3 regions of the Simiduia curdlanivorans genome follow, and region 1 is predicted to be linked to each of the others. Evidence: predicted binding sites of a transcription regulator. Region 1 holds the regulator's gene; each other region holds the start of a gene.

Region 1 (10,699 bases):
TGATTGTGGGGCCAGCTTTGGCGGTCGGGCTTTTAGTCAGTATGTTTCAGGCCGCCACCCAAATTAACGAACAAACCTTAAGCTTCCTGCCGCGCCTTCTCGTAACCCTAGCGACCATTATGATCGCAGGCGGCTGGTTGTTGATGAAATTTATGGATTTGTTTGAGCGAACCTTCCAACAAATCCCATTGCTTATCGGGTGATACGTGGAATTTTCTGCCGAACTTCTCGTGCAAGGGGCGTCTCAGTATTTTCTACCCTTGGCGCGTCTCTCGGCATTTATGTTGGCGGCCCCAATTTTTGGTTCCCGTCTTATCGCAACGCGGGTGCGTCTACTGTTAGCGCTTTTAGTCACCTTATTGTTAGTCCCGTCCTTACCTGAGTTGCCCAAAGTCGAAGGTTTTGGGCTTTCAACATTATTACTCGTTGTTCAGCAAACACTTATTGGTTTTGTCGCTGGTTTTTCCATGCAGGTAGCCTTTCAAGTGGTAGTGCTAGGCGGCCAATTTATTGCAATGAAAATGGGTTTAGGCTTTGCCTCGATGAATGATCCCTCGAACGGCGTTACCGTTACCATCGTGTCTCAATACTATCTTATGTTGGTAACCTTGCTATTTGTAGTCGGTGACGGCCACTTACTGTTGTTGCGTATTCTGGCTGAAAGCTTTTATTCCTTGCCTATTGGTTCAGGCTGGGTACCCGCGGCACTGTTGTGGGACCTTGTGGCTACAGGCAGCTGGATGTTCGGTGCAGCGCTTTTATTGGCCCTGCCTGTTCTCACTTCCTTGATGATCGTTAATATCTCTTTTGGTGTCATGGGGCGATCGGCCCCGCAAATGAACATATTCACCGTCGGTTTTCCAATTACTTTGATTTTGGGGATGTTTTTAATCTGGTTCGGTTTTACCACTTTTTTGGGTAACTACAATCAATTTATGCAAGAGGGTTTTGGTCTCCTGCGTCATCTGCTGAATGTATCCTAGGGGTGATTTTCTATGGCAGATGATAAAGACAGCAGTCAGGAAAAAACCGAAGAGGCCACCCCGCGAAAACTTGAAAAGGCACGCGAGGATGGCCAAGTTCCTCGCTCTAAAGAACTCACTACTACGGTTCTCTTGGTCACGGGAACCCTTGCCTTATTAGCCAGCGGCGAGTTCCTAACTAAAAAATTGGTTAAAGTTTTTAATCATAATATGGTGCTGGAACGGTCTGCGATCTTTGACACATCGCAAATGCTAACCCATATCGGGGTCGCGATGTTTGATGCGATTTTGGGGCTTGCGCCGTTATTTTTGGCCTTGGCTGTTGCGGCGTTCATTGGGCCTATTGCACTTGGCGGTTGGTTGGTGAGCGCAAAAGCACTCATGCCTAAGTTAAATCGCATGAGCCTACTCGAAGGCCTCAAGCGTATGTTTTCGATAAAATCTATCGTCGAGTTGCTTAAGGCTATCGCTAAAGTTGGCGTTATTTTGACCCTGGCAATTATTTTATTAAAAGCATTGCGCGCGGAGCTACTGGGGTTAGCGAGTGAGGCAATTATGCCGGCTATCGCACATGCCGCCTGGTTGGCAATTATTTCGGCTATTGTGTTATCGGCTAGCACCTTCGTCATCGCGGTGGTGGATGTTCCTTTTCAGATATGGGACCACGCGAAAAAATTACGCATGTCCATGCAAGACATCAAAGATGAGTATAAAGACACGGAAGGTAAGCCAGAAGTCAAAAGCCGGGTGCGACAATTGCAGCGCGAGATGGCCAATGCTCGCATGATGTCTGCTGTACCGGAGGCAGATGTTATCATTACCAACCCGACCCATTACTCCGTCGCCCTGAAGTATGACCCTGAGACCATGGCGACGCCGATTTTAGTGGCTAAAGGGGTAGACTTCACTGCATTGAAAATTCGCGAAATAGCCAATGCGCACAATATTGAAATTGTCGAGTCGCCGCCCCTGGCGCGTTCAATCTATAACACCACTGAGGTTGATAGCGAAGTGCCTGCGGGCTTGTTCGTCGCCGTGGCCCAGGTTCTGGCCTACGTGTTTCAAATTCGAAACTACCGTCGCGGCAAAGGTGCTAAGCCTAAGAAGCCCTCCGGCATCCAAATTCCGCCTAACCTAAGGTACGATTAGCGCCTTTAGGATAATAAGATTGTTAGGGCTGCTATGAACAAAAAACACACGCTGATTGTTCTTCTCTCCAGTATCAGTTTACTGGCCGGGTACCTTTGTCTTTGGCCTGTTGCCATTACCCCACAAGCTTGGCAAGCACCGTCAAATGCTGGTTTTATCGGTGCGTTTCAGCCAAACAACAAACTTACCGGCGCCGAGCTGCTAGTACTTGGGGATTTCACTGGCCCAGAAGCCGTGGTTGCTACCGTTGAACAGGGCTTGTATGTCAGTACCCACGAGGGCTGGATTTTACATGCCCCAAACCCCGAGGCTGCACTTGAGCCTTTAATTTCAACGGCTGGGCGACCCTTGGGTTTAGCCCTGGATGGGTTTGGAAATTTGTACATTGCCGATGCCTACAGAGGCCTGCTGCGCTTTCATCCCGATAGCGGTTTGGAGGTGGTCGCCGATGAATTTGACGGGCAAAAGTTAGGCTACGTGAATGATGTTGCCGTTTCCTCTCACGGCAGAATTTATTTCACTGACTCTTCAGCAAAATTTGGTGCGCGGGCCAATGGCGGCACCTATCCTGCGAGCTTGCTGGATATCATGGAGCACGGGGGCCACGGTCGCCTTTTTAGTTTTGATACCCCTAGTCAGACACTCACCGAAGTTGCCCATGGTTTTAATTTTGCTAATGGTGTTGCGGTGCGTGATGGCACTCACGAAAGCGCCGAAACCGTGTTCGTTAATGAAACCGGAAATTATCGTGTGTTGGCCTTTGAGTTGAGCGATGGCATTGTGCAATCGCAGAAAACCCTCATAGATAACCTGCCGGGATTTCCAGACAATTTGAGTCTGGCAGCGGACGGCAGCTTGTGGTTGGGGCTTGTTTCGTCGCGTAGCGAATTGCTCGATAAGCTGTCAGCCTCACCAAACCTCAGGAAACTGGTGCAAAGATTGCCCGCCATTATCCGACCAAAGGCTACGCACTATGGCATGGTGATTAATATGTCGCCGGAGGGAGAGGTTATTTCACAGCTGCAAGACCCTAGCGGTGCCATCTACACCACCACCGGCGCTACACCTTGGCACCAGTACTTGTATGTGAGTAGGTTGCACGGCACACAGCTGGCACGTCTACCACTGGATGGCATTTAAAAACCGGGTGTGATGCACTGCTGTCCCACAGTTATGGCGCGGGAGATTTTGGTGCCAGTACTTGCGACCGTCACCCGCATGGGTTGATATCGCTAATAGGCAAAGCCTGCTTTGCAGCGATAGCAACGCCCACAAAGTGTCATTGTGGGCCGGTCCCAAAGGGCGGGTGTTGAGACTAGATGGATGTATTCACGTCGTGTTGCTAGTGTGGGCACCAAACTCATGTCCAAGTACACGCCGAGATGTCGCATCTACTGTGAGGCTTAAAGCCTAACGATGGTCATATCGTTTTTGTGAGACAGCAGTGGGCGTGATTTTATTTTATAAAAATGATGCTTACCGTGTGATTTAGGTACGCTTTTTGCGATACCTCCTGTTAATAGCAGGGGAGTGTCAAAAAAGCGTTATGGCCTTACCAGGATTCAGTAGTTTAGCCGGCTTCGATGGTCGCGCTGCTTTCAACAATGCGTCCCGCGTCGGGCGCGGCAATATAGGCATCCCGTTATTGCTGTTAATGCTTTTGGGTATGATGATTTTGCCCGTGCCCGCCTTTCTATTGGATGTGTTTTTCTCCTTTAACATAGCCCTGTCAATTGTTGTTCTATTAGTGGGTGTCTACGCGCTTAGACCGCTCGATTTCGCTGTTTTTCCCACCATCTTGTTATTGGCGACGCTGCTACGGCTGGCGCTCAATGTGGCCTCAACCCGTGTGGTCTTGCTTTATGGCCACGAGGGTGGGGACGCCGCTGGTAAAGTGATTGAAGCCTTCGGCGAGGTGGTGATCGGCGGTAATTACGCGGTGGGTCTCGTGGTATTTCTGATCCTGATGATCATTAACTTTGTTGTGGTGACCAAGGGTGCTGGGCGAATCTCCGAGGTGAGTGCCCGGTTTACCTTGGATGCGATGCCTGGCAAGCAAATGGCCATCGATGCGGATTTAAACGCCGGTCTAATTAATCAAGAAGAGGCAAAACTGCGTCGCTCTGAAGTTGCCAGCGAGGCCGATTTTTATGGCGCGATGGATGGTGCCAGTAAATTTGTTCGCGGTGATGCCGTTGCCGGCATCCTGATTCTGCTTATCAATGTGATTGGCGGGCTGATTGTTGGCATGGCTCAACACCAGCTCGAGTTTCAAGACGCGCTACAAAAATATATTCTGTTGACCATTGGCGATGGCTTGGTCGCGCAAATTCCCTCGCTCTTGCTATCAACCTCAGCCGCAATCTTAGTAACTAGGGTCAACACATCCGAAGATATGAGCAATCAAATCTTCCGACAGATGTTCGATTCGCCCAAAGCTCTGGCCGTTTCTTCCGGTGTATTGCTGATTATGGGGTCTATTCCGGGCATGCCCCACGTTGCCTTTTTAGGCTTAGGTTTTGCCTGTGCCGGTCTCGCTTGGTTTATTCATAAGCGCAAGTCACAGGGTGAGCTGGTGGAAGAGGGGCCTAGCACCGCGAAGCGTCGACCCAGCGATAAACCCAGCACCGCAGGTGCTGCTGAGTTGCGCGACCCCCAGGCGCCGGCACTCGAACACAAAGCGGAACCTATTGAAGTAACGTGGGACGATGTTAAGCCGGTGGATGTTATCGGCCTAGAGGTGGGTTATCGGCTGATTCCCATGGTCGACAAAGGTCAGGGCGGTGAACTACTCGGCCGGATAAGGGGCGTGCGCAAAAAAATGTCCCAAGAGGTTGGGTTTTTAGTGCCCACGGTGCACATCAGAGACAACCTAGATTTGCTGCCCGGCCAGTATCGAGTGACGCTCATGGGCGTAGCCATAGCCGAGGAAGAAGTGCATCCCGACCGGGATTTGGCGATTAACCCGGGTCAGGTGTTTGGCGAGCTCGAGGGCATTGCGGCCAAAGACCCAGCCTTCGGTTTGCCCGCCGTGTGGATTAAGCGCACCGAGCGGGATCACGCCCAAACCATGGGATATACGGTGGTTGATGCATCGACGGTGGTGGCCACCCATCTCAATCAAATACTGAGCCAGCACATCAATGAGCTTCTGGGCTTGGAAGATGTTCAACAACTGGTTGATATGCTCGCGAAAACCTCGCCCAAGTTAGCCGAGCATTTGGTGCCCGAAAGCGTCAGTTTGAAAACCTTACTTAAAGTCTTGCAGCTGTTGTTGGTTGAAAATGTCTCGATTAAAGATATGCGTAGCATCGCCGAAGCTGTCGCTGCCAACAGTGAAAAGAGTCAAGATCCCGTCACATTGTTGGCCTCGGTGCGCAGCGCTTTAAGTCGCCAGATAGTTCAGTCTTTAGTGGGGAATGAACCAGACCTGCCTGTTATTACCCTAGAACCCGCTTTGGAACAAATATTGCTGAAGACCTACCAGCAGAGTCAAAAAGGTGGCGATGGCACGCCGGTGATTGAACCTGGTTTGGCCGAAAAATTAAGGCTGTCGGTGCAGAAGGCGGCACAGAAACAAGAAGCCAGTGGTGGCCCGGTAATTTTACTTGTGGCCACCCAACTCAGGTTTCAGCTATCGCGCTTTATTCGAGCCTTTGTGCCAGAAATTGCGGTGTTAGCCTACAACGAGATTCCACAAACTAAGCAAATAACGATTGTCGCAAGCGTTGGCGCTTAGTTACCTGAAGCCAGGAGAATTCTATGGCCGTTAAAAAGATCATTGCAGCCAATATGCGCCGTGCCCTTGAGATTGCACGGGAGCAGTTAGGTGATGACGCGATTATTCTCTCTACCCGACGGCACCCGGATGGCATTGAAATGCACGCCACGGTGGAGGCAGCGTCGCGCTTTCCCGAAGAGCAGCAGGCTTTTGCCGAGCAAAAACACGATAGCCCAGCAGCCACTTTGCCGCTCGGTAGCGACAATGCCTGGCAACACCAACACCTTGTCTCCGAAGCCGTTTCACAGGCAAAGCCGGCACCAAGCGGTCAGGCGCGCCCTTTTGGCGGCAAGACTGGCTCTCAGTTAGCCGATGAAATCGAAATGGCTCGGCAGAAAATGCTGGCGGCTAAGCGCAAGGAGCAGGGCACTCAAACAAACCAACCTGTTGTGGCTGCCGATAGTAACGAGAGGGCTGATGTGTGGGCATCGCAGCTAGCGAAGAAAAGCGTTCCAGTCACTGCACCTAAAGACATGAGGCCCAGACCCGCCGTCGAAGACACTTTCTCACAGCAAGCGGAAATGTCCCGCTTGCATCAAGAGCTCAGTGAAATGCGCGCCATGCTACAGGCAAGGTTGCAAGAACCCCATTTGCACAGGCCCCTAGTAGCCACTGAATTGGTGAGCAAATTTCACAGCTTAGGTTTGCCCGATTTTCAAGCGGAGCGGCTAATAGCGTCAGTTAATACCGAACTGCCTGTAGCGAAAGCCTGGCCAGAAGCGTTGGCGTTGCTTTCGCAGCGCATACCGACGGCGGGCAGAGATGTGATTGAAAGTGGCGGGGTATTTGCCTTCATCGGTCCCACCGGCGTGGGTAAAACCACAACCTTGGCTAAGCTTGCCGTGCGTTTTGTGATCAAACACGGTGCCGAAGGGCTTGCCATTGTCACTACAGACAACTATCGCCTAGCGGCTCACGAACAATTAAATGCCTTGGGACAAATTCTTTCTGTACCCGTAAAAGTGGTATCTGAGGGCGAGTCGCTACAGCAGGTTCTCGTTAACCTCAGCCATAAAAAGCTGGTGTTAATAGACACAGCCGGTCTGCGCCATGGCGACCCTAAACTGAAAGCCCAGCTCGAACAGCTGCGCAGTGCCGGCAAGGTGAATAGCCTGCTGGTGATGGCGGCAAATAGCCAGTTGCAGATGTTAAAAGCGAGTTATCATGCCTACGGTGCGGCGCACCCATCGGCCGTCATTTTAACCAAGCTCGATGAAACACCTTCCCTTGGTGAGGCGATCGGACTGCTATTGCAGCACCGCTTGCCATTGGCTTACACCACCGACGGCCAAGAAATTCCAGCCGATATTCAGATAGCGAAAGGCCATCAAGTGGTGGCTAAGGCAGCACAGTTTGGCGCGCAAAGCCATGTGGAGGGTAAATTTGCGGCATCGGCCGAATCAAGTCGGCAGGTTCAATCCGAACAACTATAATCAAGGCAAGACTCATTTGTAGGAGTAGTCATGGGGCACCATCCAGTTCAAGTCATAGCGGTAACCGGCGGCAAGGGTGGCGTAGGGAAAAGCAATATATCGGTGAATATGAGCATAGCACTCGCGCAACTCGGTCGCAGGGTCATGCTGTTAGACGCTGACCTAGGGCTTGCCAATGTCGATGTGTTACTGGGCATTCGCGCGAATAAGACGCTCGCCGACGTGCTTTCTGGCGAATGCTCTTTGCGCGATGTGCTGATCAGCGGTCCCGGAGGGGTTAGGATTGTGCCCGCGTCGTCCGGGGTTCAGCAAATGGCTTCCCTTAGTAAACAGCAGCATGGCGCGCTTATTCGCGCTTTTAGCGATATTTCGGATCAGTTGGATGTGTTGGTAATCGACACAGCCGCAGGCATTAGCGATACCGTGGTGAGTTTTGTACGGGCTGCCAACGAGGCGCTAGTGGTGGTCTGTGACGAACCATCGTCGGTGACGGACGCCTATGCACTCATTAAGTTATTGCATAGAGATGCGGGCATGCAGCGTTTTCGCGTGGTGGCGAATATGACGCGCTCTGCCAATGAAGGCCAATTGTTGGTCAAGCGTTTGCAGCAAGTGTGCGACAAGTTCCTCGACGTAGCCCTACAATTTGAGGGCTCTGTGCCCTTTGATGAAAATGTGCGCAAAGCCGTGCAACACCAGAAAGCCCTGGTCGACTATTCACCGCAATCGAAGGCATCGATTGCCATCAGATCTTTGGCAAGCCGAGTTTCAGAGTGGCCATTACCGAAAGCTGCGTCAGGCAATTTGGAGTTTTTTGTTGAGCGTTTGCTAGAAACATCGGAAGCAGGCGTTTGACCGATGGCAGCAGTTGAGGGGTTAGCCATGTACGATCAGGCAAGTCGCGAAGCCAGTGATCCCATTCGAATCGAAGATTATGCGTCTCTGGTAAAGCGTATCGCCTACCATCTCATGCTTAAAATGCCTGCCAGTGTGCAGGTTGACGATCTTATTCAGGCCGGCATGATTGGATTAATAGAAGCGGCCCAGAAGTTTGACCCGTCCAAAGGCGCGAGCTTCGAGACCTATGCGGGTATTCGTATTCGTGGCTCAATTATGGATGAGACCCGAAAAGGTGACTGGGTGCCTCGTTCCGTTCACAGAAATGCCCGCCGCGTGGCTGAGACAGTACGCTACTTAGAAGCTAGATTAGGGCGTACGGCGAGCGAAAAAGAGATCGCCGATGAGCTCTCTGTCAGCCTCGATGAATACCGAAGCATTCTGCAGGATACCTCTAGCAGCAAGCTTTTCAGCTACGAAGAGTCTGCCGGCGACGACGATTCAGTGCTCGACGAGAAGCCCACGTCCATAGGCTTAGAGCCCCCCACAGACGCTTTTGAGCGGCAGGCGCTAAAGCAATCGCTTGCGCAGGCGATAACCCAACTACCCGAAAGGGAACAATTGGTACTTTCTCTGTACTACGACGAGGAATTGAACCTAAAGGAAATAGGCCAGGTTCTGGGTGTGAGCGAATCCCGTGTTTCTCAAATACACTCTCAGGCAGCCGCACGGCTAAAGGCCAAGCTTTCCGGTTGGCATAGAGACACCGATTAGACCAAACAGCAATAAAATGAACGATTTAATGACTAAAACTGGCTAGTAGTCATCCAGCTACTAGACTGAAAGTTGAATGGGGTCCAGCAGGTACGACGGAGGTTGCTTTGGACAAAAACATGAAAATTCTTATCGTTGATGACTTTTCAACAATGAGACGCATCATCAAAAACCTTTTACGTGATTTAGGCTTCAGTAATACGCAAGAGGCTGATGATGGCGCAACGGCACTTCCCATGTTGAAATCGGGAGATTTCGATTTTTTGGTCACCGACTGGAATATGCCTGGCATGACAGGTATTGAACTGCTCAAACACGTTCGTGCTGACGAGCGCTTAGCCGCGCTACCGGTATTGATGGTGACGGCCGAAGCGAAGAGAGATCAGATTATTGAGGCAGCTCAAGCTGGTGTGAGCGGCTATGTGGTCAAGCCTTTTACTGCCCAAGTACTCAAAGAAAAGATAGACAAAATTTTTGAGCGCGTTGGATAACCCCTAAGCAGTGACAAAGGCAGCCATGAATAACGAATCTGAAGATCTGGGCAACCAAGAGTTTGTGTCAGAGCTTCGTGATTGCGCCAAACTCCTGATCGAAAAACTGGAAGGCGACAATTACGAAGATGCATCCAAGCTGATCGAACAAATTATTGAGAGTCGCGACCGGCACCTGTTTAACAGAGTTGGGAAACTTACTCGTGGCTTACACACTGCCATCCGTAATTTTAATATCGACGCACCCGTATCAGAGGCAGATAGCCTCACCGATGCAAGTGACCGATTAAATTATGTATTAAAGCTTACTCAAGATGCAGCTGACAAAACCATGGATAAGGTCGAAGCGTCTGCGCCGATTGCCATGGACCTAGGTCGCGAAGCAAACTCCCTTAAATTGCAATGGCAAGCACTGATTCGTCGTGAATTAAGCGCGGAAGATTTTCGCGAGCTTTATAGGCGTATGGATCAGTTTTTGGATCAAATGGAAACCGGTGCTGGAATCTTAAATGCCAATCTTCAAGATATTATTTTGGAGCAAGGCTACCAGGACTTAACCGGACAAGTGTTGAAGAAAGTGATTGGATTGGTCTCGGATGTGGAAACCAGTCTGGTAGATCTAATGAGACTGGCAGGCCAAGTAGAAGAAATTACAGGAATTCAAATGCCCGCCGATAACCAAGTTGCGGCAGGTAAAGATACTGCTGGAGAAGGGCCACAAATTCACGCAGATAAACGCGGTGACGTGGTTTCGGGCCAGGACGATGTCGATGACTTACTTTCAAGTCTCGGATTCTGAGTTTAAACCTTTGCTAGTTAAGGAGCGCTGAATGGGCTTTGGCGATGACGACGATATCTTACAAGACTTCCTAGTGGAAGCAGGGGAGATATTGGAAAAATTGTCGGAACAGCTCGTAGAGTTAGAGCGCCAACCTGACGATAAGGATTTATTGAACGCCATCTTCCGTGGATTTCACACGGTTAAAGGTGGTGCTGGTTTTTTGCAATTGGGTGCAATGGTTGACTGCTGCCATATTACAGAAAATTTATTTGATATTTTACGTACTGGAAAGCGGTCGGTTACATCTGAACTTATGGATGTAGTACTGCAAGCACTGGATGCGGTAAATCTACAGTTTGATGAGGTGCAAAGCCGCGAGCCGTTGACGCCAGCGAGTGCTGAACTGATTCATCAGCTCGAAAGGTTGGTAAATCTCGAAGACTTAAATGACGCCCCTGCAGCGATAGCCG
Region 2 (10,699 bases), on a different contig from region 1:
AAATGGCGCGGTAAAGACCTAGCCGGATAAACACCGCAGTTGCTACCAATAAGGTGGTCGCGAGTGCGTAAATTTCGTTGAGGCCAAAAGTTATGTCAAAACGGCCCAAGCGCAACGCGCTAGCAAAATAATAGGCGCCGATTAAAACGACAATATCGTAGGTTAGGCTGATAAATCTTTTGATGGGGCGTTTGGCGTTAAAAAGTGCTTCCAGCAAGATTGTAGCTCCTACATGCGATACATCGTTGTCAGGCGCGATTATATAGGCCTTTAAAAACGTAGTATAGACGTAATACTTGGGCTGCAAGCTGCAAGCTGCAAGGGATGAGCAGTTGACAGTAAACAGGATGGGCAGCTAACACGAAGGGCGAAAGTGGGGGGCTAACAGTTGGTAGTTCACAGGAAGGGCGGAGGGTAGAATATTTGCTACAAGCTACAAGCTACAAGCTACAAGCTACAAGCTACAAGCTACAAGCTACAAGCTACAAGCTACAAGCTACAAGCTACAAGCTACAAGCTACAAGCTACAAGCTACAAGCTACAAGCTATAAGCTATAAGCTAGAGGCCACAAGAAAAGCTACGGGTAGCGAGCGTGCGATTCATGTTAACTATTAACAGCTAACGTCTTGTCTTGTACCCTTACCAGCTTTTACAAGGATGTTAAAAATGAAGCCAATTCACCATGGCGCCAAAACGGGCGTCACTGGCTCTTGTCATGAGCTTTTTGTATCACCCCATGAGTCGCTTTTGGTTGATTGCGGGATGTTTCAAGGGGCTGAGGCAAGTGAGCGAGATCTTGACCCGGCTGATCCACCCGAGATAGACGGTGGCGCCCTTAGCCTGGGTTTTGATCTTCACGCGGTTAAAGTACTTATTGTTACCCACTGCCATATTGATCATGTGGGCAGAATTCCCGCAATAATTGCGGCGGGCTTTCGCGGGCCTATTTATTGCACTGAAGCAACGGCGATTTTACTGCCCGAGGTGATTGAAGACGCGCTCAAGATTGGTGTTACCCGTAACCGCAAGATTATTGAGCAATTCCTGTTGCAATTGAAAAGCCAATTGGTGCCTATCGCTTATAACCGTTGGTGTTATTTAGAGTATTTTTCCGCGCCAGTTCGCCTGCGTTTTCAGCGGGCAGGTCATATTCTCGGTTCAGCCTATGTAGAGCTGGATGTGCCTCGGCCAACCCTTGAACCATGGGTGGCTATAGCCCCAGATTTAGGCGCCAGCGAAGGCCGAGCGCGCATTGTTTTTAGCGGTGACTTGGGCGCTCCGCACACGCCTTTGCTGCCGGAGCCAATACCACCAAAATTCGTCGATGTAATGGTCATTGAAAGCACCTATGGCGACAAATTGCATGAGGGACGAGATCAGCGTCAACGCAATTTGAAAGACATACTACAGCGCAGTTTGCGCAATGGCGGTACAACCTTGATTCCGGCGTTTAGTATCGGCCGCACCCAAGAACTGCTTTATGAAATTGAAGATATTATGCACAGCATGGCGCAAGCGGCTCCGCGCTCTGCATCCCTTTGGGAGCGCCTGCCGATTATTATTGATTCGCCCATGGCGGCAAAATTTACCCGCCACTATGACCGGCTCAAAGGTTTGTGGGATAAGGAGGCGCAAGGGCGCTTAGCGGTAGGCAGAGACCCACTCGATTTTGCCAATCGCGTTATTATCGATTCCCACGATCAGCACATGAGCTTAGTTAACCGCCTGGTGCAAACCGGTGAGGCAGCGATTGTTATTGCCGCTAGTGGTATGTGTAGTGGTGGGCGCATCATGAATTATTTAAAAGCGCTGCTGCCCGATGAGCGCACGGATATCGTCTTCGTAGGTTACCAAGCGCGAGGCACCCCCGGTCGTGCGATTCAGCAGTATGGTCAAGGAGGCTATGTTTACCTAGACAATGAAAAAATGACGATAGGTGCCCAGGTTCATACCTTGTCTGGCTATTCTGCCCACGCCGATCAACGTAACTTACTCGATTTTATTGCTGGCTGTGAGCAAGGGCCAAACTATGTGCGTGTCGTTCACGGGGATATTGCGGTGCAGCGTGAATTTGTAGCCCTAGTAAAAGAGCGAATAGGATGTGAGGTTGAGGCAGCGGCAGGAAAATAGGCGACAGGCTACAAGGCGGGGGGCCGCCCCCTACAAGCTGGGTGGTCTACCCCTAAAAGGCGGATGGTCCGGTTCGACACTTCGACCTCTAAAAAACTAAAAGCGACAAGCACTTAGCTTGCAGCTTTTCCCTTTCCTGTAAACTGTGAGCTTATTGTCCTGTAAGCTGCTCTTTCTTAATATTTCAAAAGATTCTTATTAAAGATAACAAAGCGCGCTTTTTGGCGGTTTTCTGCATCGTAGATGACGACAAAAATATCGCCTTCTTGGTCGTCCGGCACGTTGACTTTAAAGGTGCGGTTGCGAATTTCTAACTTATTACTGCCCGCTGTTAATTTAACTTCGCCGTAGTACTGGTTATTACCTAGGAACTCGAGCTCTTCTTTGTCCCTGTTGTTTGCCTCGACATAGAGCTCAGAAAACTGGCGGTATCCTGAGGTATCGGCGCCTTTAGTTTTGGCCGCTAAGGCTTTCATCTCGTCACGCGCATAACGCTCTTGGGCTGTCGGCGGTGTATCGGCTTTGACTGGCGCTGGCTCGACGGCGGCTTGAACGGTAGCGGCTACAGTATTAACCGCTGGTTCGGGTTCTTTTAAGGCGATGGGCGCCGGCGTAGGCGTGACCGGTGCAGTTGTGTAAACCGGTTTCGTTGGCGTAGCCTTTGGTGCGGGAGCGCTCGGCGTATTTCTTACTGCCGCAATCTGCGTTTCCAGTGTGGCCGATTTAATTTTGAGTGTTTGGCGGTCTGCCTGAGCGGCTTTTAGTTCGGTGTTGAGGCTTGTTAGCTTTTCTGAGGTGCTTTCCAGGCGCTTCTTACGGCTTTCCAAGCCGTTTAAGGCAAGTTCAACCTTCTTTTGGGCGAGCTCTTGTTGCACCACCGCTTCATCTCCGGTGGAGGCTCTTGCTTGGGTAAGTTCTTGTTGGGCAGCGGTTAGCTCAGCTTTTGCTTTTTCGAGCTTTTCCTGCGCATCTGTTTCTCTGTTGGCATAGCTAGAAAGGCGACTTTCTAAGGTTGCAATACTGGTTTCTTTGTTTTCCAGTTTGGCTTGGGTGTTGTTGAGTGCTGCAGTGAGCTCTGCTTTGGTGTTCGCTGAGACCCATTGCGAGGTAAAACAGACAGCCAGTGCTAAGCAGAAAGACGCAGTACGATAAAACAACATGATGACAGGCTCCGATGAAGCTGGGGGTTTAAGGGGGCGGATTCTACAGCAAGGGCGTGGCCGGATGTCGCTCTCGCCGCAATAGGCGAGAAGTGTTTAATAACGCACCTTAAATGCTCAAAAATTGCGCTGTGACTGATATTTTGTCTTTCAAGTGTCGCCTAAGGTTAATTATCGGTAACTTTTGCATCGCTCAACTGAGCCATAGTGCTCTGTTTAGCGACAAAAGAGTGGCTATTTAGGTGGCTTTTTTAGATTGTTAGACGATCTTTATCTCTCATGCCTATGACTTAGGCCTGGGGTAAAGTGCGCTTCGCTTTTGTTTATAGCGCTGGGTTTGGAGAATCCATTGATTAATGGATTTACTCTGGCTCGAAGATAGGCTGCGAAAGCTGAACCCGCAGCGGTATTTACTGGTTTGTTTATCGAAGCTGGGGTGTTTGGCTATCAGGCCTAGTTCCCATTCCTCGTCGTTATAACTGAAATGGCAATGTTGGAAATATTCACTTGGCATAATAGGTGGGCGTACGAACCTGTCGAATTCAACCGCAAGCCCGTCCGCAGAGATATCGACAATGACGCCTTCAAGAGGCTCGGCTCTATCTTTCCCTTTAAGCTGGATGGTGGTGAGTGGTGCGGTTAAATTCACCCTGAAGGCGGCGCGTCTTTGCCGGTGCATCAGCTCGCTGGGAAAGGCGAGCTGAATAGCGTCACTATCGCGGCTGATCGCCATAATGGAGAAAAGCCCGCTCACTTGTACGCCACCGTAACTCGCACGCAATAACAACGTTTGGCCTGGCGCGAGTTGAGCTTGTAGCGCTGAATCACTGAGTTGATCGATGTACAGGGTGTGGCTATCTAGCTCAGTCTCAAGCACCAAGCTGCTGCCGATGTTTTTACTGCCGGCAAGTGTCACGGTAAGGAGACTTCTTTGTAGCTGCAGCGCCCTGAGGGTCCGGTAGATATCCTCAGCATCGTTTAGGTGCTGCGCCTCGAGTGCTTCTTCATGATCAACAGGCATGATTACTAGGCCTGGGCATAGGTTAAATTGCGCTTTGCGGCGCTATGGCTGCCTTTTCGGTTGTACAGTTCTTGATTATTTTCCACTTGCCCACGCAACACGCCCGTGAGTTTTGCAAGCACCCGCTGGCTTCGGGTCAACAGCTTGCCGTTGGTTTCATTTTCTTGTTTACAGGCCTTAATTTGTTGCTCCAAGGCGCGCCATTGTTGGAGTAATTTTTCATCTCTACAGCGCCCTAACAAGAGCATCCAATTCTGCTGATTGTGGGCGAGTTTTTGTTCCGTGAGAATGGCAAAGCGTTTATTCGCACCCTGCGCAAGATTGACCAGTTCTTGATTTTTGCGCTCAATGATTGTTGCCAGCAATTGGGTATCTCGACTGCCTAAGGCATCTGATTCCTGCTGCAGTAGCGCGAAAAGTGCGTTAGCCGCATTTAATTCTTGTTGGACAGTTTGAGCAATTTTGAAGGGGAGTGGGGTGGCCATGTCAGTTCCTCATTGCGCCTAGTAATACCTAAGCGCAGCAAGAACTATGCCTACAGAAGAAAAGTCATCGCTTAAATGCCTTCACTGGCAAGCATTTTTTCGGCAATGCTATTGGCATTGATTTGATAGCTGCCGTCGGCGATAGCGGCGCGCAAGGCGGCCACCTTGTCTTCGTTGACGGCGGGCGCTGCGGCAATATTGTCTTCGAGGCGCTTCAGGCTATGGGCTTGGTCGCTCAATTGGACGCTATCCAATTTTGGGGCATCAGTTTTACCTGCTTTGCCGCTCTCGCCTTCGGGCTTTTGGCTAGCGCGTTGGCTTTGTTGGCTGCTAAGGCCCGTTAGCCCAGCTTTGGGATCAATAATCATATGAACCTCTCGTACCCTTTTTTAACCCTAAATGTAAACGCTGGATCTGATTCACGGCGCCACGAAATATTATGCAATATTGCGTAAACCGTGGCTCCTACTGGCTTCTGGACTCGAAGCTCTCATATAAATCAACCTTTCTTGCTCGGTTATCGGCAGGCCAACCTAGATCTTTAGTGGAAATTAACCGTTATTTTTACCGCCGGCGCGACGGGCGTCAGCTCAGGGCGCGATTTTAACCTAGGTTGTCGGCAGATAAGGTTAAAATCCGGCGCATCCAATAGCCGCGCTACCTTATAGCCCTTTACAAAGGCACTTCAACAAGGCCTTCAGCGATAACTTTAGCCCGAACTTTTCGGTTTGAGCGGTTGTTGGTAACCGATATATGTTCGCCAACGCGGCCATTTCCGAGTGCCGTGCCGGGGGTTATCACCCGGAGGCTACCCAGTAGCGCCGCAACCTGGACCGCGTCGCCCTTGCGAATCACTAATGGTTCAATCAAATCTTGGCTTCTCACCACTTGATGCGGCCGTATGGCGCGGCGTGCTTCAAGCCCTTCGGCATCCTCAATGCTGAGCAAGCTACCTTTGCGGATGCTGGCAATATTGGTGCGGGCTAAGGTTAAGCTGCTTTCGTCGATAACTTGCCCACGGGCGATACTGGTATTGGCGGTAACGGCGTTACCCCATATCTCGATAGTGGCTGAGACATAGAGCGACCAGGGTGTGTGGCCAGCGCATTTCACTTGTGCCGTTGCGTTGCCCCCGCTAGCGGGCAGGTTTTGCGTGTCCACCGTCAATTGTTTGTCACACTGATGGAATTTAAGGCGATTGTCGGGTGCGTTGACGGTAATTTTAATATCGTAGTTCGGGTAGAGCCCCAAGTAATGGCTTGCCAGTGCGGTATCGACCGTTTTAGCAATATTGTCGATAGGGTGCCAGCGCTCTTCGCCACCACTAGGGCTTGACGTAAAGAGGATAAAGAGCGCGCTTAATAGACCTAACAATAATTTCACGAATTTATGACCTATGCTTGCTAAACACTCAAGGAGTTTGTCTTTATGCCGACAACAACTCGAGACGACAGTAATTTGGCGTATTCGGGTTTATATAAGGCTGAGTGCAACATGTATGCCGTTGTGCGCAATTGAGTTATATGAACTATGTTTATAGCGGTACTGATACACAGACACCACACTGACACCACAACAAGAATTGGTCGGGGGCCGTAATGGCAGGCGTTTTAGACAGCGTTAATCAACGAACCCAGCTAGTCGGCCAGAACCGGCTAGAGCTGTTGCTGTTTCGCCTAGCGGGAAAGCAGCTGTATGGCATCAACGTTTTCAAGGTAAAGGAAGTTTTGCAGTGCCCGCCACTGAATGAAATACCTAAGCGCCACCCGGTGGTTCGGGGTGTTGCACATATTCGCGGCGGCACCATTTCGATTATGGATATGAACTTGGCAACAGGTCATGGCCCGTTAAAAAACCTCGAAAACTGTTTCGTTATTATCACAGAATACAATCGCTCAACTCAGGGCTTTTTAGTGAGCAAGGTTGAGCGAATTGTCAATATGAATTGGGAGCACATTCATCCACCACCAAAGGGCTCCGGTCACGAAAACTACCTCACAGCCGTCACTGAGGTAGAGGGGCAGCTGGTAGAGATTATCGATGTCGAAAAAATATTGGCAGAGGTCTCACCTATTAGCGAAGAAATTACGGCCGGTGTGATTGAGGATGGTATCGCCGAGCGGGTGGTGCAGAAACATGTGCTTATTGTCGATGACTCCACGATTGCCCGTAAGCAAATCCAACGGGTTATTGAATCTATGGGGCTGCAAACAACGCTATGTAAAGACGGCCGCGAGGCGCTGGAGTTTCTGCAGAGCTTGATCGAGGCAGGGAAAACCGTGACTCAGGAATTGCTGTTGGTGATTTCTGATATCGAAATGCCGGAAATGGATGGCTATACTTTTACGGCCGAAGTGCGTGGCAACCCCGCGTTAAAGGATCTACATATTATCCTGCATACTTCATTGAGCGGCGTATTTAATCAGGCAATGGTTAAAAAAGTAGGCGCAGATGATTTCCTCGCTAAATTTCACCCCGACGACCTGGCGCGGCGTGTTAATGAGCGAGTGAAGTCAATGTGCGGTGAAAGTATGTTGGATGAAGAATAAACCTGTTGGTCATTAACGTAGAATAACAGCGCTGCCGGGTTAAACTGTCAGCGCTGTTTCCACATGAGTATTATTGGCTTGTCTCAAACCTTTTTAGATTCCGCGCACTTTACCAAGTTTCGTGATTTCTTACACGATGCTTGCGGTATTTACCTAGCCGAAAGTAAACAGTATTTGGTCACAACACGTATCAGCCCCTTGCTTTCGCACCACAACTTTAAAGACTTGGGTGAACTGGTTCAGGAACTTGAGCGCAATAAATATTCGCCCTTGCGCGATATTGTTATCGATGCCATGACCACCAATGAAACCTTTTGGTTTCGCGATACTTATCCCTTTGAAATGTTGAAAAGCCATATTTTTCCGGAGCTCGCTGGGCAAAAAAGCAGTATCAATATTTGGTCTGCTGCCTGTAGTTCGGGCCAAGAGCCCTTATCCATAAGCATGGCGGTGGAAGAGTATCAGCGTCTTAGTCCGAAGAAATTAGTAAACGTCAATATAACTGGCACGGACTTGTCGCCCAGCATGTTAAAAATTGCCAAGGCTGCTACCTACGATCAAATGTCGGTTATGCGCGGCTTGTCGGTGGAACGGTTAAATGCGTTTTTTGACCAGCTAGGGGAAGATAGCTGGCGTGCTAAGGCGCAGGTTAGCCGTCGAATTAATTACCGTACGCTGAATTTACAAGACAGCTACGGCGGCCTAGGCAGTTTCGATATTATCTTTTGCCGCAATGTGCTGATCTATTTTAACAATGAGTTAAAGCTCGATATATTGAAACGAATACACCGCAACTTAAACCCGGGCGGCGTACTTTTCTTAGGTGCTTCCGAGGGCCTGGCCGGGGCATCCGAGTTTTTTGAAATGGTACACTGCAACCCTGGTATCCTGTACCGGGCAAAATGATGCCATACAGCGTGATTAGCCAGCGGTAATAAGTTGCCGCTTAGCCCAAACTTACTCCCCTCAGCAATAAGTCATTGGTTGCCTTTTTCTAATTAAATCAGTTACTTGATACGTGTGTCAGCCGTTGGCACAGCTGTTGCATTCTTATTAGAGTGTTAAAGCGAAGGCGTAACAGGCAAGACACTATTGGAGTGTTCGACCCTATCTACAGCCGATTGAAAGCAAAGATAGAGCAGAGGGCGTTATGGCGATTAGTTTTCAACAAGCAACCGGATTTTTTGAAACCACTCTTGCGCTAAAAGCAAGTCGTGCAGAGCTGCTTGCCAATAATTTAGCCAATGCCGATACACCCCAATTCAAGGCCCGTGATTTCGACTTTAAGGCGGCTTTGTCGCGAGAGTTGTCCGGTCAAAAGCGCTCAACTTTTGAGCTGGAAAACACCCAGGCCCGTCATATCGAAGGTCAAACAATCACCAGCTTAAACGATCTGCTTTATCGCACACCCATCCAGCCGTCAGTTGATGGCAATACGGTGGAAGAGCAAATAGAACACAGCGCCTACATGAAAAATGCACTGGGCTTTCAGGCGAGTTTCACCATGCTAAACGGCAAATTCAAAGGCCTAATGACGGCAATTCGGGGAGAGTAATCGTGTCTTTAGATTCCATATTTTCAATTGCAGGTTCGGGCCTTAACGCACAAAGCCTTAGGCTTAATACCACGGCCAGTAATATGGCCAATGCCGAGTCGGCCAGTTCGAGTATCGACCAAACTTACCGCGCCAGGCATCCCGTATTTACCACGGCTTTTAACCAAGCCAATGGCAAGTTGTTAATGGGCTCACCTAGTGAAGTAGAGGGTGGCGTGCAGGTGTTAGGTATTGTCGAGAGCGATGCCCCGCTGCAGCAACGCTATGAGCCCAATCACCCCTTGGCAAATGAAGAGGGCTACGTCTTCTACCCCAACGTTAATGTGGTTGAAGAAATGGCCAATATGATTTCCGCGTCGAGAAGCTTCCAAACCAATGTGGAAGTCATGAACTCCGCGAAGCAGATGATGCAACGCGTATTAACGATTGGTCAGTAGGTGAGGGCAGCGCTATGAGCAGTATCAGTGATGTTGGCAGTGTTTTAGATCACCTGAACATTGGATCAAAAAATACCGACAAGCCAAAAAGCAATGAGTTGGGTCAGGCTGAATTTCTCGAGCTGCTAATGGTCAAGATGCAGAATCAAGACCCATTGAGCCCTCAAGACGACACGGCATTTATTGCCGAGTTGGCGCAATTTAGTGAGCTGGAGGAGATAGAAAAATTGAATTCTAACTTTTCTAATTTCTCATCGGCCATGATGTCTAATCAAGCGCTTCAGGCGTCGGCACTCGTGGGCAGAAGTGTCACAGTGCCAACAAATTCAGCCACTTTGCAGTTGGGTAATGTGGTCAGTGGAAGCGCTGAATTACCCGCCTCAACCAGTGACATGACCATCAATATTTACGGCGAAACTGGCGCATTGGTTGAGTCCATTCCTCTTGGTTACCAGTCGGCAGGCGAGGTTGTTTTTCGTTGGGACGGTATGTTTTTAGAGGCTAACGGCGAAATGCTCGATTGGCAAAGCAGTCAACCCGAAGGCGTTCCGGCCGGGGTTTATCGGTTTGAAGTAATGGCGAGTGTAGACGGCGAGCCGACACAGTTAGACACAGCCTTAAGTGCAAACGTGAATAGCGTGACGATTGGTTCAGGCGGTCAACTGACCTTAAATCTGGCTGGCATTGGCCCTGTTGCAATGTCTGATGTAAAGCAATTTAACTAGTATTCTAGTGGGAGATTACAATGCCATTTAACACAGCTCTTAGCGGCATTCGTGCAGCAAACTCCGACCTTAAGATCACCGGCAACAATATCGCCAATGCCAGTACCACGGGTTTTAAATCGTCGCGCGCAGAGTTCGGTGATGTCTACGCGACAACCATTTTAGGCTCCGGGGTAAATACCATCGGCGGCGGTGTTCGGTTACAAGCGGTATCTCAGCAATTTAGCCAGGGTAATATCAGCTTCACAGAAAATGAGCTGGATCTTGCGATTAGTGGGGCGGGCTTTTTTATTGTCGATCAGGGGGGCGACAGGTTGTATACCCGCGCCGGTACCTTTGGGCTCGATAAAGATGGCTATATCGTTACCAACTCGAATGCCCGCCTGCAAGGTTTTGGCGCCGACATCAATGGCATTGTTGGCGGCGTTCTTGGCGACATGCAAATCCAAACCGGGAATCAGGCGCCGCGGCAAACCACGCTCGTTGATTCCGCTTTAAATTTAGATGCAAACGCGCCGGTGCTGCAGCGCTCTGGCTCTACTTTGCTAACCGATGGCAATGCTATCGCCGTAACTCAGGCCGGCTTGCAAGTGCCAACAACCTCCACGGTAGATTCAGCTAATTTTGCCTTGCCCG
Region 3 (10,699 bases), 550 kb from region 1:
CGCAACATTTGTGCAGGGATGGGTTTTTCAAGCACGGCCGCAATACCCACCGCGCGCCACTCGGCCTTAGGGGGTAAATACCGGGTTGCACTAACCAACAACAGTGGCAGCCTAAGGCTAGAAATATCGCTCAACGCTTGTGCTAGCTCAACACCGGAGCCATCCGGCAGACGCAAATCAACTATCGCCACATCAAACGCCCTATCTTCTGCCAACGCTTGCGCCACCAAAGTTAATGCCTCCCCTTTCGTGGCGCAGGTTGTTACTTGCATACCCCAAAGCTCGGCGCGCACCTTCGTGGACTCACAGAAACTTGGGTGATCATCCACAACCAACAAACGCAACTGATCCAGCTCCCGACATTCGTATTCAGCCGCTTCCGAATCCGAATTGAGTGGTAAACATAGCGGAAAACTAAACCAAAAGGTCGAGCCTTTAGCCTCTTGGCTGGCAACACCCACCTCGCCACCTAGCAGCTGAGCAAGTTGCTTACAAATTGACAGGCCGAGGCCTGTGCCACCAAAATTTCGACTGATGCTAGTATCGGCCTGGGTATAGGCGTTAAATAGATTTTCCTGAACCTGCGCAGTCATTCCAACACCAGTATCGATTACTTCTATCCGAACAAGCGCGTCAGTTTTAATGGCCTCGCCTTCTCCTTGAGCACAAGCATCTGCCCTAACATCCGCAGCCGCAGGCTGATCCGCAGTCAGTGAAACGCGCACAAGAATTTCACCTTGCTGAGTAAACTTGATAGCGTTACTCAGAAAATTTAACAGAATCTGGTGTACACGATGCGGGTCACCGACCATTAGCCTTGGCGTTTCCGCTGTCATATAGGTATTGATCTCAATGCCTTTTTCGACTGCGGCCAGGCTAAAGAGCGCCGCGCACTCATCGATGACAGTTTCTAAATTAAAACTGATAGCCTCCACCTGCATTTTTCCAGCATCCAGCTTCGAGTAATCCAAGATATCGTTGATAACAGAGAGCAAAGCTTTACCGGATTGGTGAATAGTATCAACATAACGCTGCTGAGTGTGATCGAGCTGGGTGTCTCTTAACAGCTCCGACATACCTAAAACGCCGTTCATAGGTGTTCGTATTTCATGGCTCATGGTGGCGAGAAAATTGCTCTTTACCCGCGCTTCGGCTTCGGCCGCAATGGCCTTAGCGCGCTCCGCCTGCGTTTGTTCTTTTAGCCGATTAAGTTGACCGCCCACCCCGATAGACAAGAACAACATCTGGATCAAAAATGCACTGTCCACACCAAATTCTCTCAACAGCAACCGGCCTGGCAGATTGAATAAATCAGCCAAAACCATCATAAAGGCCGCCAGCAAAATAAATGAGAATGACAGAAGATAGTTTTTAGCCGAAACGGACTTTCTGCTCACCAATACCGCAGGCACTATTAAATTAATCACAGAAAGCACTAGCATTCCGTAGGTTTGGAAAAATAAACCCACCTTAACGCCAAAAATTGCCGTAAGGATACAAGCGAAGGCGAAAATAACTGACATCACATCTTGGCTTAACCACATCCACCGGGACCGCTCGTGCAAGTTTAAATAATACTTAGTGAACTGACACAGCGCGATGGCGGCTAAAAAGGTAAAGTAATAGAAGCCGTTTAGCTTGCCATCAATCCAAAAATTATCAGGCCAGAGGTAAAACAAACTCCCGTTACTTGAACCATAGAGGAGAAAAAAGCTGCTAACCCAAATGGAATAGTAAACGTATATTTTTTCTCGTGTTTTAAAGCCCAATATTAGGTTGTAAATGAGCAAGCCAATGACCATGCCCCAGAAAAAGAACTGGAAGCCATTGCTTACATAGGCTTGACGAAGCACCTCATCATAGGTCAGCAGCTTGGGTGCACTCGCATTGCGCGAGGGAACGTCGTATCTCAACCAGAAGGTACGAACCTCACCGGCAGCGATTGTGATTGGAAAAAATATACCTGCTTCAAATAGAGGGCGGGCATGAATCGGTTGACTGATATGAACGCTAGCGAGCAATTCTTCTGGATTACTGGCCCATAAATCCACTTGCCGAGCAACAGAGACACCGGCATCAAGTACCAGAGAACGGGATTGAGCTGACTGATTAAGAACCTCAAATTTTACCCAGCGCACACCATCAGTCGACGGCAGAAAGGAGGCTTTGTCACCGGCCGGATAAAAAGCTTTGGTTTTAATTTGTTCGAATGTAAGATTTGGATCAGTATGCTCATTGAGAAATAGATGTGGCTGTAAATCACCGACGGCGTGGGCTTCTACGAGCGCTAACCCGGTTGCCTGCTTAGCTTGCAACGGTGCAGACACCAATAACATAGCCATAATAAAGAGGCCTGAAACACAAGGCACTAGCCTATTTTTTCGGTAAAAGCGCATCAACAACAATCGCATCCATTCCACCACCATCATTGGTTAACCAACTGCCACCTCGCTAAGCGCCTTGATTATAGTGCGGTTCTTGCTAAGCGTCGCTCTGTATGCACATTAGAGGGCGTCAATACAAGCACTTAAATGCCCAATTAACTGGGCTAAACAATTGAATTTAAAAGGAGAATAGGAAGAGTATTAGCAGGAAAAAAGGCACTTCACAATATTTCGTCTGACTCAATCTGTGGATACAGGCAATACCTTCTTCTTTAGTCTTTCATCACTTGCCGTACAAGTCCTCAGCAGCTCTAAACAACACCCAAGAGGTTAAAATATACTTATCGCCACTCTGAGGAATTGCGCCTTTATGAGTGTGGGTAAAGCCGCCCGGAAAAAGCACTAAGTTACCAGCCTTCGGTTTTAACTTGATATTTTGATAAATAAACGCCGTTTCGCCACCCTCCGCGACATCATTCAGGTAATACATAAACACTAACGCTCGGTGCAAGCTTTCTTGTTGAGGGTCGGTTGGATGGGGATAAATTTCCGAATGCCAATGATGATAACCGCCCTCGCCACTCGGGTATTTTTGTAAATTAATATGACCTAATCGGTAAATACTGCGAATCACATTCAACAATAGCTGGTCGTCAAACTGGGCAATGTTAGCATGCGTAATTTGACTGGGCTGCTGGGTTACCGGATCTAATACTGTGGGTGAAACAGCGCCGGCAATGATGGAAGGAAAACGCTTTACGTAATGCAATAAGCCTTGATAGGTTATCTGTTGCAGACTATTCAGCTCAGGCTGCCAGTCAGCTTGCTCATTTAACACTAAATCCAAGCTGTGCTTTTTGCTAAGGTCGACACCCTGCCCTGTTTGCCCAGCACGCGCCTGACCCGATGCCTCAAACTTATCAATCAGGTGCTGGCACGCCTCTGCACTTAATGCCTGTGAAAATTCTTGGATGAATTTGGCCATCTGCCCCACTTCTTTTATTCTAATAATAAAAAGCCGTCGCAACCTCACAAAGCGGCGAGCGCGATAGCTAAAGCTCGAGAACATAAAAGCTAGAACTGTAACAGCAGAACGCCATTACTGAAAAGGTTGTATGGCAATGATTTGCATCGCCATACTCAACTCAGGCAGGTTTAGTCATGTCACAGTCAGAGTTTTAACTGCCTGCCGCAGGTTACTTAGCCTCGGTATTGGGATGGTCTATCGCGTCACAATCTTGCTTGAAGTGACGATAGGCATAGCGCCCAACATACCAAACCACAGCACAAGTTGCCAAAACAATAACAATCCCGTAAGCCACAACACCGTCCATATACATAGCATTCACTCCTCTATTACCATGGTTCTAGAGTAGCGAAGTGAAGGCGTGCAGGTTTTGATCAGGATCAACAAAATGTCGGCTAGGCCAGCGCTTGATTAGTTGCCAAGGCTTTGCATTAACGGCTGTAATTTTTCTCGCCACACGCGCTCATCCACAACGCCCACGTGCTTGTAGCGGATAACGCCAAGCTTATCCACCACATAGGTTTCAGGCGCGCCAAACACGCCCAGATCTAGCCCCATGCGACCATCGGCGTCAATAATCGAGAAGCTATAGGGGTTGTGCAGCGTCTCTAACCATTTTTTGGCTTCCGCTGTGTCGTCTTTGTAATTCAGGCCGATGATGCGAACGCCCTGCTCGGCTAACTTAACCAAATAGGGGTGTTCGACGCGGCAGGAAATACACCAGGTGGCCCAAACATTGAGCAGTGTTACCGAACCGTGAAATACCGATTCGGTGACTTTTTCAGCGCCATTTTCCAGTGTCGGTAGCGCAAACACTGGCATGGGCTTATCCAATAAGGCCGACGGCATAGCCGCAGGATCTAAGGCCAAGCCGCGCCACAAAAAGCCGGCTAACACAATAAAAACCAGCAGAGGTAAAAATAGTTTCAAACGCTGCAAAATAACCTTCCTTAATTTAAGCCTTGGCGGGCACTGACGCATCGGCGCTGGCGCTTTCTGACACGCGGTATCGATAGCGCTTGTCCCAGAGTGTCATCACACCGGCAAAACACATAAAGATTGCCCCCAGCCAAATCCAGCGCACGAAGGGCTTAAACTGCACGCGCACGGCCCAATCGCCGTTGTCGAGCGGCTCGCCCAAGGCGACATACAAGTCCCGAAAGAAGCCGGCATCGATAGCGACTTCGGTCATCAAACTCCCACCAGAGAGGTAGCGGCGTTTTTGTGGGTACATAGTGGCGATTGGCTGGCCCTCAGAGGACACGATAATATGCGCTTCATCGGCCAAATAATTAGGCCCGCGCACTTGGCGCAACTCAACCAACTCAAAGTGGTAGCCTTCTATATCGAGCGAGGTTCCAGCCGACAGGCGCACATTGCGCTCTTCGCTATAGATAGATACAAAGGCCACCCCCATCAGGGTAACGGCCATGCCTAAGTGCGCCAAATGCATGCTGAAGAAACTCAGGGGCATTCTGCGCAAGCCGTGCAAAAAGCTATGTTGGTGCTGCGTTTTATTCAGCAAATCGCGCAGCGCCGCCAACACCATCCAGCTAGCAATAGCGACAGCGATAGACGCCTGCCACTGATAAGGCGTTTCGTACAGCCAGGGCACAATTACACCAAGCACCAACGCGCCGGCGAAAGGCCAAGCCAACCAGCGCAGCAATTTTTCAATCGGTGTGCGCTTGTAGTGGGTCAAAGGCCCAATTGCCAATAGCACACACAACACGCCCATGATGGGTATGAAGAAGGCATTGAAATACGGTGGACCAACGGAAATTTTGCCCCAACCTAAGGCATCGGCAATCAGCGGGTAGAGCGTGCCCAGTAACACCGTCGCGAGCACCACAATCAACAACACATTGTTGGCCAATAAAAACCATTCGCGCGAAAGGCCAACGAAAGACACCGAACTTTTCACCGCCGGCGCTCGGAAGGCGTAGAGCGTGAGCGAGCCGCCAATAACGATTAACAAGAAGGCCAAGATAAACAAACCGCGCTCTGGGTCTGTGGCAAAAGCGTGTACCGAGGTAAGCACGCCCGAGCGCACTAAAAAGGTCCCCAATAAACTTAAGGAAAAGGCGAAGATGGCGAGCAACAAGGTCCAGCTTTTAAACACGCCGCGCTTTTCCGTGACCGCTAAGGAGTGAATCAACGCCGTGCCCACCAACCAGGGCATGAAGGAAGCATTTTCCACTGGGTCCCAGAACCACCAACCGCCCCAGCCGAGTTCGTAATATGCCCACCAGCTACCAAGCGCGATACCGATGGTGAGAAAGGCCCAGGCTAGGTTGGTCCAAGGCCGAGACCAGCGCGCCCAAGCGCTGTCTAAGCGACCAGAAATCAAGGTAGCAATGGCAAAGGCAAAACTAACAGAAAAACCCACATAGCCCATGTACAGCATGGGCGGATGAATAATCAAACCGAAGTCTTGGAGCAGCGGATTTAAGTCGCTGCCCTGCCCCGGTGGCGACGGCAACAGGCGATCAAAGGGGTTTGAGGTGAGCAAGGTAAAGAGCAAAAAGCCCACCGAAATCATGCCCATCACCGACAAGACGCGGGCGCGCATATCCATGGGCATATGACCAGACTTTACCGCCACGGCGAAAGTCCAAACGGTTAGAATCAACACCCACAGCAGCAGGGAGCCTTCGTGCCCTCCCCATACGGCGCTGAGTTTAAAATACCAAGGTAAGAGGCTATTGGAATTATTGGCCACATACTTAACAGAAAAGTCATCCACGTAAAAAGCATGACTCAAACAAATAAACGCTACGGCGACGAAAACAAATAGGCCGGTGGCGAGGGATGGTGCCGAGCGCATAAATAATTCGCGCCCGGAGAAACTGCCTATTAACGGAATCGTCGACAAAAATAACGCGAGCCCGAGCGCCAAAATGAGCGCGAAGTGACCTATCTCAGGAACCATAATTTAGTACTCCACAGGTTTTCTGATGCTCAGCACCCTGCTTTTCTGCATTTTTCGCCATGGTGTCAGCCACTTCTGGCGGCGTGTAATTCTCGTCGTGTTTGGCCAACACTTCGCGCGCGGCAAACACGCCGTCGCTGTGCAATTGGCCATTCACCACCACCGCTTCGCCCTCGGCAAAGAGATCCGGCAAAATACCTTCGTAGGTCACTTTAACCTCGGCAATGCCATCGGTAATGGCAAAGGAAACTTGCAACGAGCTTTGGTCGCGCATGACCGACTTAGGCACCACACAACCACCGGCGCGAATAGTGCGATCTATGGGCGCCTCGCCATTGACCAATTTTTCCGGCGGGTAAAACAAATTAATATTTTCGCGCAGGGCGAAAACAATCAAACCAACGGCAATGGATGCAAACACCACCACAAAAAGTACTAACATCAAACGCTGTTTACGTAACGGGTGCATGACTTAAATCCTATTGGGAAGACGTTGCCGCGGCGTGATCTTGACGGGCTTTTTCAATGCGGGCCAAACGGGCCTGTTCGGCCAAGGCATCGCGGTGTAATTTTAATGGCCATAGTACCAGCCAAGCCAGCACCAAAAGCGTGATGACCACCACCGACCAAACAAAAGGCCCGTGTGTGCCCATGGCGATAAAACTGTGCAGCGAATCAAATTGAAACGTCATATTACTGGCCTCCACTGAGCGCGCGCACCCACTGGGTTTGACGCTCGCGGTTAACAATTTCGGCGCGGGTGAAAAGGATCAATACCAAGGCGTAAAAACAATACATGGCGATAATCATCACTAACAGCGGGTACCACATTTCTGGATGGATAGTGGAATTTGATGTGAGCTTCAAGGTGGCCGGCTGATGCAAGGTATACCACCAATCCACCGATTTATAGATGATGGGAATGTTTACCGTGCCCACTAAGGACAAAATGGCGCTCGCGCGCGCGGCAGTCTGCTGGTTTACGAAAGACGCCTGCAAGGCGATTACGCCCAAATACAGGAAAAACAAGACCAGCATCGAAGTAATGCGCGCATCCCACACCCAGTAGGTGCCCCAGGTTGGCTTGCCCCAAATAGCGCCCGATATTAAGGCGAGAAAGGTCAAGGCCGCGCCAATGGGCGCCGCCGATTTCATCACCATATCGGCCAGTTTCATTTTCCAAATCAAACCGATGGCGCCATTGATGGCCATCACGTAATAACCCGCCAAGGCTAAAAATGATACCGGCACATGGATATAGATAATGCGATAGCTGTTGCCTTGTTTGGCATCCATGGGAGCAAAGCCCAAGCCCCAGACCAAACCCAAGGCGAGCAAAGAAAACGTGACCAACGCCAGCCATGGCAACCAGCGGCCGGTATTTTCGTAAAACCAGCGCGGAGAACCCAATCGATAAAACCATTGCCAAGCCACGTTACGTCCTCACTAAAATTTTATCGTTGTCATTTGTAGGGTTATCCCTCACTGGAAATACGCAGAGCACCAGCCACCGCAAAGGGAGCGGTGGCAACCGCTAAGGCCAATAGCGCACCCAAAATTGCCAACTGCCCAGTATGGGCGAAACCTTCAATCGCCCGACTCACACCATTGGCACCAAATATCAACACCGGCACATAAAACGGCATGATAATGAGCGAAATAAGTAGCCCGCCCTTGCGCAAACTCACGGTCAAGGCCGCACCTATGGCGCCAATAAAGCTCAAACAGGCGGTGCCAATCAATAGCGACATGATTAACGGCACATAGCCCTCAGCCGGGAGCGATAACATAAGCCCCAAGAGCGGCGACATCAAGGTTAACGGCAAGCCAGTCACCAACCAATGCACGGCTATCTTAGCAAGCACCAATAGCGGCAAGGGATGCGGCGAAATAAGTAGCTGATCGAGGCTGCCATCGTCCATATCAGCGCGAAACAAAGCGTCCAGAGAGAGCAAGGTTGCCAGTAGCGCCACCACCCAAATCATGCCCGGCGCCAAAATCGCCAGAAACTTCGCATCCGGGCTGATACCCATGGGCACCATAGTGATTACCAACAGGAAAAAGATCATCGGATTGGCCCAATCGCTGCGGGCGCGATAGGCAAGTTTTAACTCGCGCGAAAACTGCTGCGCCAAGGCGCGCGCCAAGGAGTCAGACAAAGCGCACCTCGGGTTGATAGTCGCCTAAGGCCAATACCTTGAGAGCGTCAATGCTCGGCTTCTGGTGCGTGGTGATAATTACACAGCCGCCGGCGGCGGCATGCGCGACAAAGCGCTGCTCCAGCGCCGCCACGGCTTGAGTATCTAAGGCGGTAAACGGCTCGTCGAGAATCCATAAGGGCTGAGTGCTCAAGGCTAATCGCGCCAGTGCCACGCGGCGAAGCTGGCCGGCCGACAGGCGGTAGCAGCCAACATCCTCGAAACCGTACAAGCCAATGTCGGTCAACGCTTGCTCAATTTGAGCACTAGTGGATTCCGGGCAGTAAGCCATTAAATTTTCGCGGGCCGTGAGCGCGGTTTTGATACCGGGTTGATGGCCAATATAGAGCAAAGCGCAGGCAAAATCGTAGCGACACTCGCCGATCGGCCGCCCTTGCCAGAGCAATTCACCACCAAATTCCCGCGAGATGCCAGTTAACTGGCGCAATAAAGAGGTCTTGCCAACGCCATTAGGACCTTCGATATGCCATATCTCACCGGCTGCAAAGCTGGCATGCAGGCCCGCGAACAACAATCGATTGTCGCGTTCGCAGCTGAAGTCCCGTAGTTCTAGCAAGTACCCACACCATTGATTAAGACTGACCCCTGCCGATAACAAGGAGCGAGCTATAGTAAAAAGGGTTTCGATTATAACCAGCCCCTAGGTCACAATCACCTCTTAAAACCCAGATCAAAAAGCTAAATGTGACCTAGGGCCAATTGATGGGACCACAATGGCCGCCTATGTGGTTAAAAAAACAACAACTTGCTCGACGAACGGTTGAGAAATTTGCCGAGCCCCATAAATACAAACGCGATACGCGACCGACATCAGGAGCGGCAAATCATTCATGGCCAGCCACATTCCCAGTAACACGGCACCCGCGGCTAGCAGCTCCACAAGCAGCACAGCCTCGGGTAATATCGCGCAAAGTCTTGCTGCCGGCGCTTCACTGTGGGCCAAAATCAGCCAAATTCAGCCTATCAACGCCGAACTTAGGCCCTTAGCCCAACAAACTCTTGAAAAAGCCTTTGCCCTTGGCGCACATCCAACGTCCTTGACTGGAAGCGCCGAGCTCAACTCAGCCAAGGGCCTGCTGGCGGCCATCGCGCAGCAAGCATCCAGTCGGTCGAAACAAGGGTCGAACCTAAGCGCAACCCCAGGCACCAGTCAGGCGCAAAACCCTCTCGGGCAATGGGCGCAATTACTGCAGGCCAAACAGCTATTTCTGGTACAAGCGCTGTTGCGCGGCCAGTCGATTAACATGATCACCGATCAAGCGCTAACCCCAAACAGCCGCGTTCAAATTCAGCTGGGGCCACAGGGCTTGAGCCTAGTCGCGCAACAAGCGCCGGCCGATCAGCAACAAGCCCAGCCGGCAAATACCAGCGGCAAGCTAAACCCACTGAACCCGTCCGATAGAAACGCCCTGCAGGCCCTGTTGCGCCAAGCCTTGCCCGCACAACAATCGAGCGCAAACGCGGTAAAGGCGCTGCAACTTTTGATCGACCAGATCAACCAAAACACAGCCAACAAGCCTGCCAGCGCTGGCCAAAAAACCCTGCTTAACGCGCTGCAATCACTGACGCAAATCCTGCCGGCAAATACCAGCGCGCCAGCGCTTAAAGCGGCGATTAACAACAGCGGTATTTTCTCTGAAGCAAAACTGAATCAATTACACCAAGGGGCTAACCCGCAAGCAGCAAATGTCGACGCCATTAAAGCCCCAGCACAAGACAGTAAACTACAACTCTGGCAACTGTTTGCCCTGCTGTCAGACAGCCCGCAAGTCCCCAGTTCAGCCGCTGAGGCAGCAAAACCCAACGCGCTAAAGGCGTCCAATCTGGCTCAACAGCTACTTAATTTACTCGGTATTTCACTGGAAAAAATGCCCCAAGCCAGCGCCGAGAAAACCCAACACAAACAAGCGCTGACAGAAATTGGCAAGCAGTGGCTGGCCAAAATAACGGCGCAACAGTTGGCCAATTTAGTGGATGAACCGGACAGTAAAACCTTAAAAAACCTGACCATTGAGCTACCGGTGCGTATAGAGCAACAGGTCACACCGCTGCAATTACATTTCAGCAAACATTGGCTCGAAGAGGAACAAGAAAAGCAAGGCGCGGCCAGCTCAGAAACAGACAAAAAACGCGACAT

Evidence for each region. Region 1 encodes FliA, which starts transcription of late flagellar genes. Its sites were predicted from a motif close to TAAAGTTATNNNNNNNNCGGCCGATANCC; they were not measured.
Region 2: the regulator FliA is predicted to act here: its motif matches at 5,313-5,341, upstream of flgM (flagellar biosynthesis anti-sigma factor FlgM).
Region 3: the regulator FliA is predicted to act here: its motif matches at 9,131-9,159, upstream of fliK (flagellar hook-length control protein FliK).

The regions. Positions count from the first base shown of each region.
Region 1 covers NZ_JAUFQG010000004.1:3,102,329-3,113,027, forward strand. Annotated here, with positions in the region: gene QWY82_RS13770 (flagellar biosynthetic protein FliQ) at 1-203, shown strand, start outside; gene fliR (flagellar biosynthetic protein FliR) at 207-983, shown strand; gene flhB (flagellar biosynthesis protein FlhB) at 996-2,132, shown strand; gene QWY82_RS13785 (SMP-30/gluconolactonase/LRE family protein) at 2,166-3,272, shown strand; gene flhA (flagellar biosynthesis protein FlhA) at 3,679-5,871, shown strand; gene flhF (flagellar biosynthesis GTPase FlhF) at 5,895-7,346, shown strand; gene QWY82_RS13800 (MinD/ParA family protein) at 7,377-8,201, shown strand; gene QWY82_RS13805 (RNA polymerase sigma factor FliA) at 8,205-8,957, shown strand; gene cheY (chemotaxis response regulator CheY) at 9,065-9,448, shown strand; gene QWY82_RS13815 (protein phosphatase CheZ) at 9,474-10,247, shown strand; gene QWY82_RS13820 (chemotaxis protein CheA) at 10,279-10,699, shown strand, end outside.
Region 2 covers NZ_JAUFQG010000006.1:86,417-97,115, reverse strand. Annotated here, with positions in the region: gene QWY82_RS14310 (polysaccharide biosynthesis protein) at 1-217, opposite strand, end outside; gene QWY82_RS14305 (MBL fold metallo-hydrolase RNA specificity domain-containing protein) at 668-2,131, shown strand; gene QWY82_RS14300 (hypothetical protein) at 2,308-3,291, opposite strand; gene QWY82_RS14295 (flagellar regulator YcgR PilZN domain-containing protein) at 3,575-4,312, opposite strand; gene QWY82_RS14290 (flagella synthesis protein FlgN) at 4,318-4,797, opposite strand; gene flgM (flagellar biosynthesis anti-sigma factor FlgM) at 4,869-5,165, opposite strand; gene flgA (flagellar basal body P-ring formation chaperone FlgA) at 5,470-6,180, opposite strand; gene QWY82_RS14275 (chemotaxis protein CheV) at 6,396-7,346, shown strand; gene QWY82_RS14270 (CheR family methyltransferase) at 7,410-8,252, shown strand; gene flgB (flagellar basal body rod protein FlgB) at 8,497-8,901, shown strand; gene flgC (flagellar basal body rod protein FlgC) at 8,904-9,338, shown strand; gene QWY82_RS14255 (flagellar hook assembly protein FlgD) at 9,353-10,063, shown strand; gene QWY82_RS14250 (flagellar hook-basal body complex protein) at 10,084-10,699, shown strand, end outside.
Region 3 covers NZ_JAUFQG010000004.1:2,549,687-2,560,385, reverse strand. Annotated here, with positions in the region: gene QWY82_RS11220 (hybrid sensor histidine kinase/response regulator) at 1-2,342, opposite strand, end outside; gene QWY82_RS11215 (2OG-Fe(II) oxygenase) at 2,668-3,369, opposite strand; gene QWY82_RS11210 (hypothetical protein) at 3,581-3,733, opposite strand; gene QWY82_RS11205 (DsbE family thiol:disulfide interchange protein) at 3,823-4,350, opposite strand; gene QWY82_RS11200 (heme lyase CcmF/NrfE family subunit) at 4,367-6,343, opposite strand; gene ccmE (cytochrome c maturation protein CcmE) at 6,333-6,812, opposite strand; gene ccmD (heme exporter protein CcmD) at 6,823-7,035, opposite strand; gene QWY82_RS11185 (heme ABC transporter permease) at 7,037-7,777, opposite strand; gene ccmB (heme exporter protein CcmB) at 7,819-8,502, opposite strand; gene ccmA (cytochrome c biogenesis heme-transporting ATPase CcmA) at 8,495-9,118, opposite strand; gene fliK (flagellar hook-length control protein FliK) at 9,393-10,699, shown strand, end outside.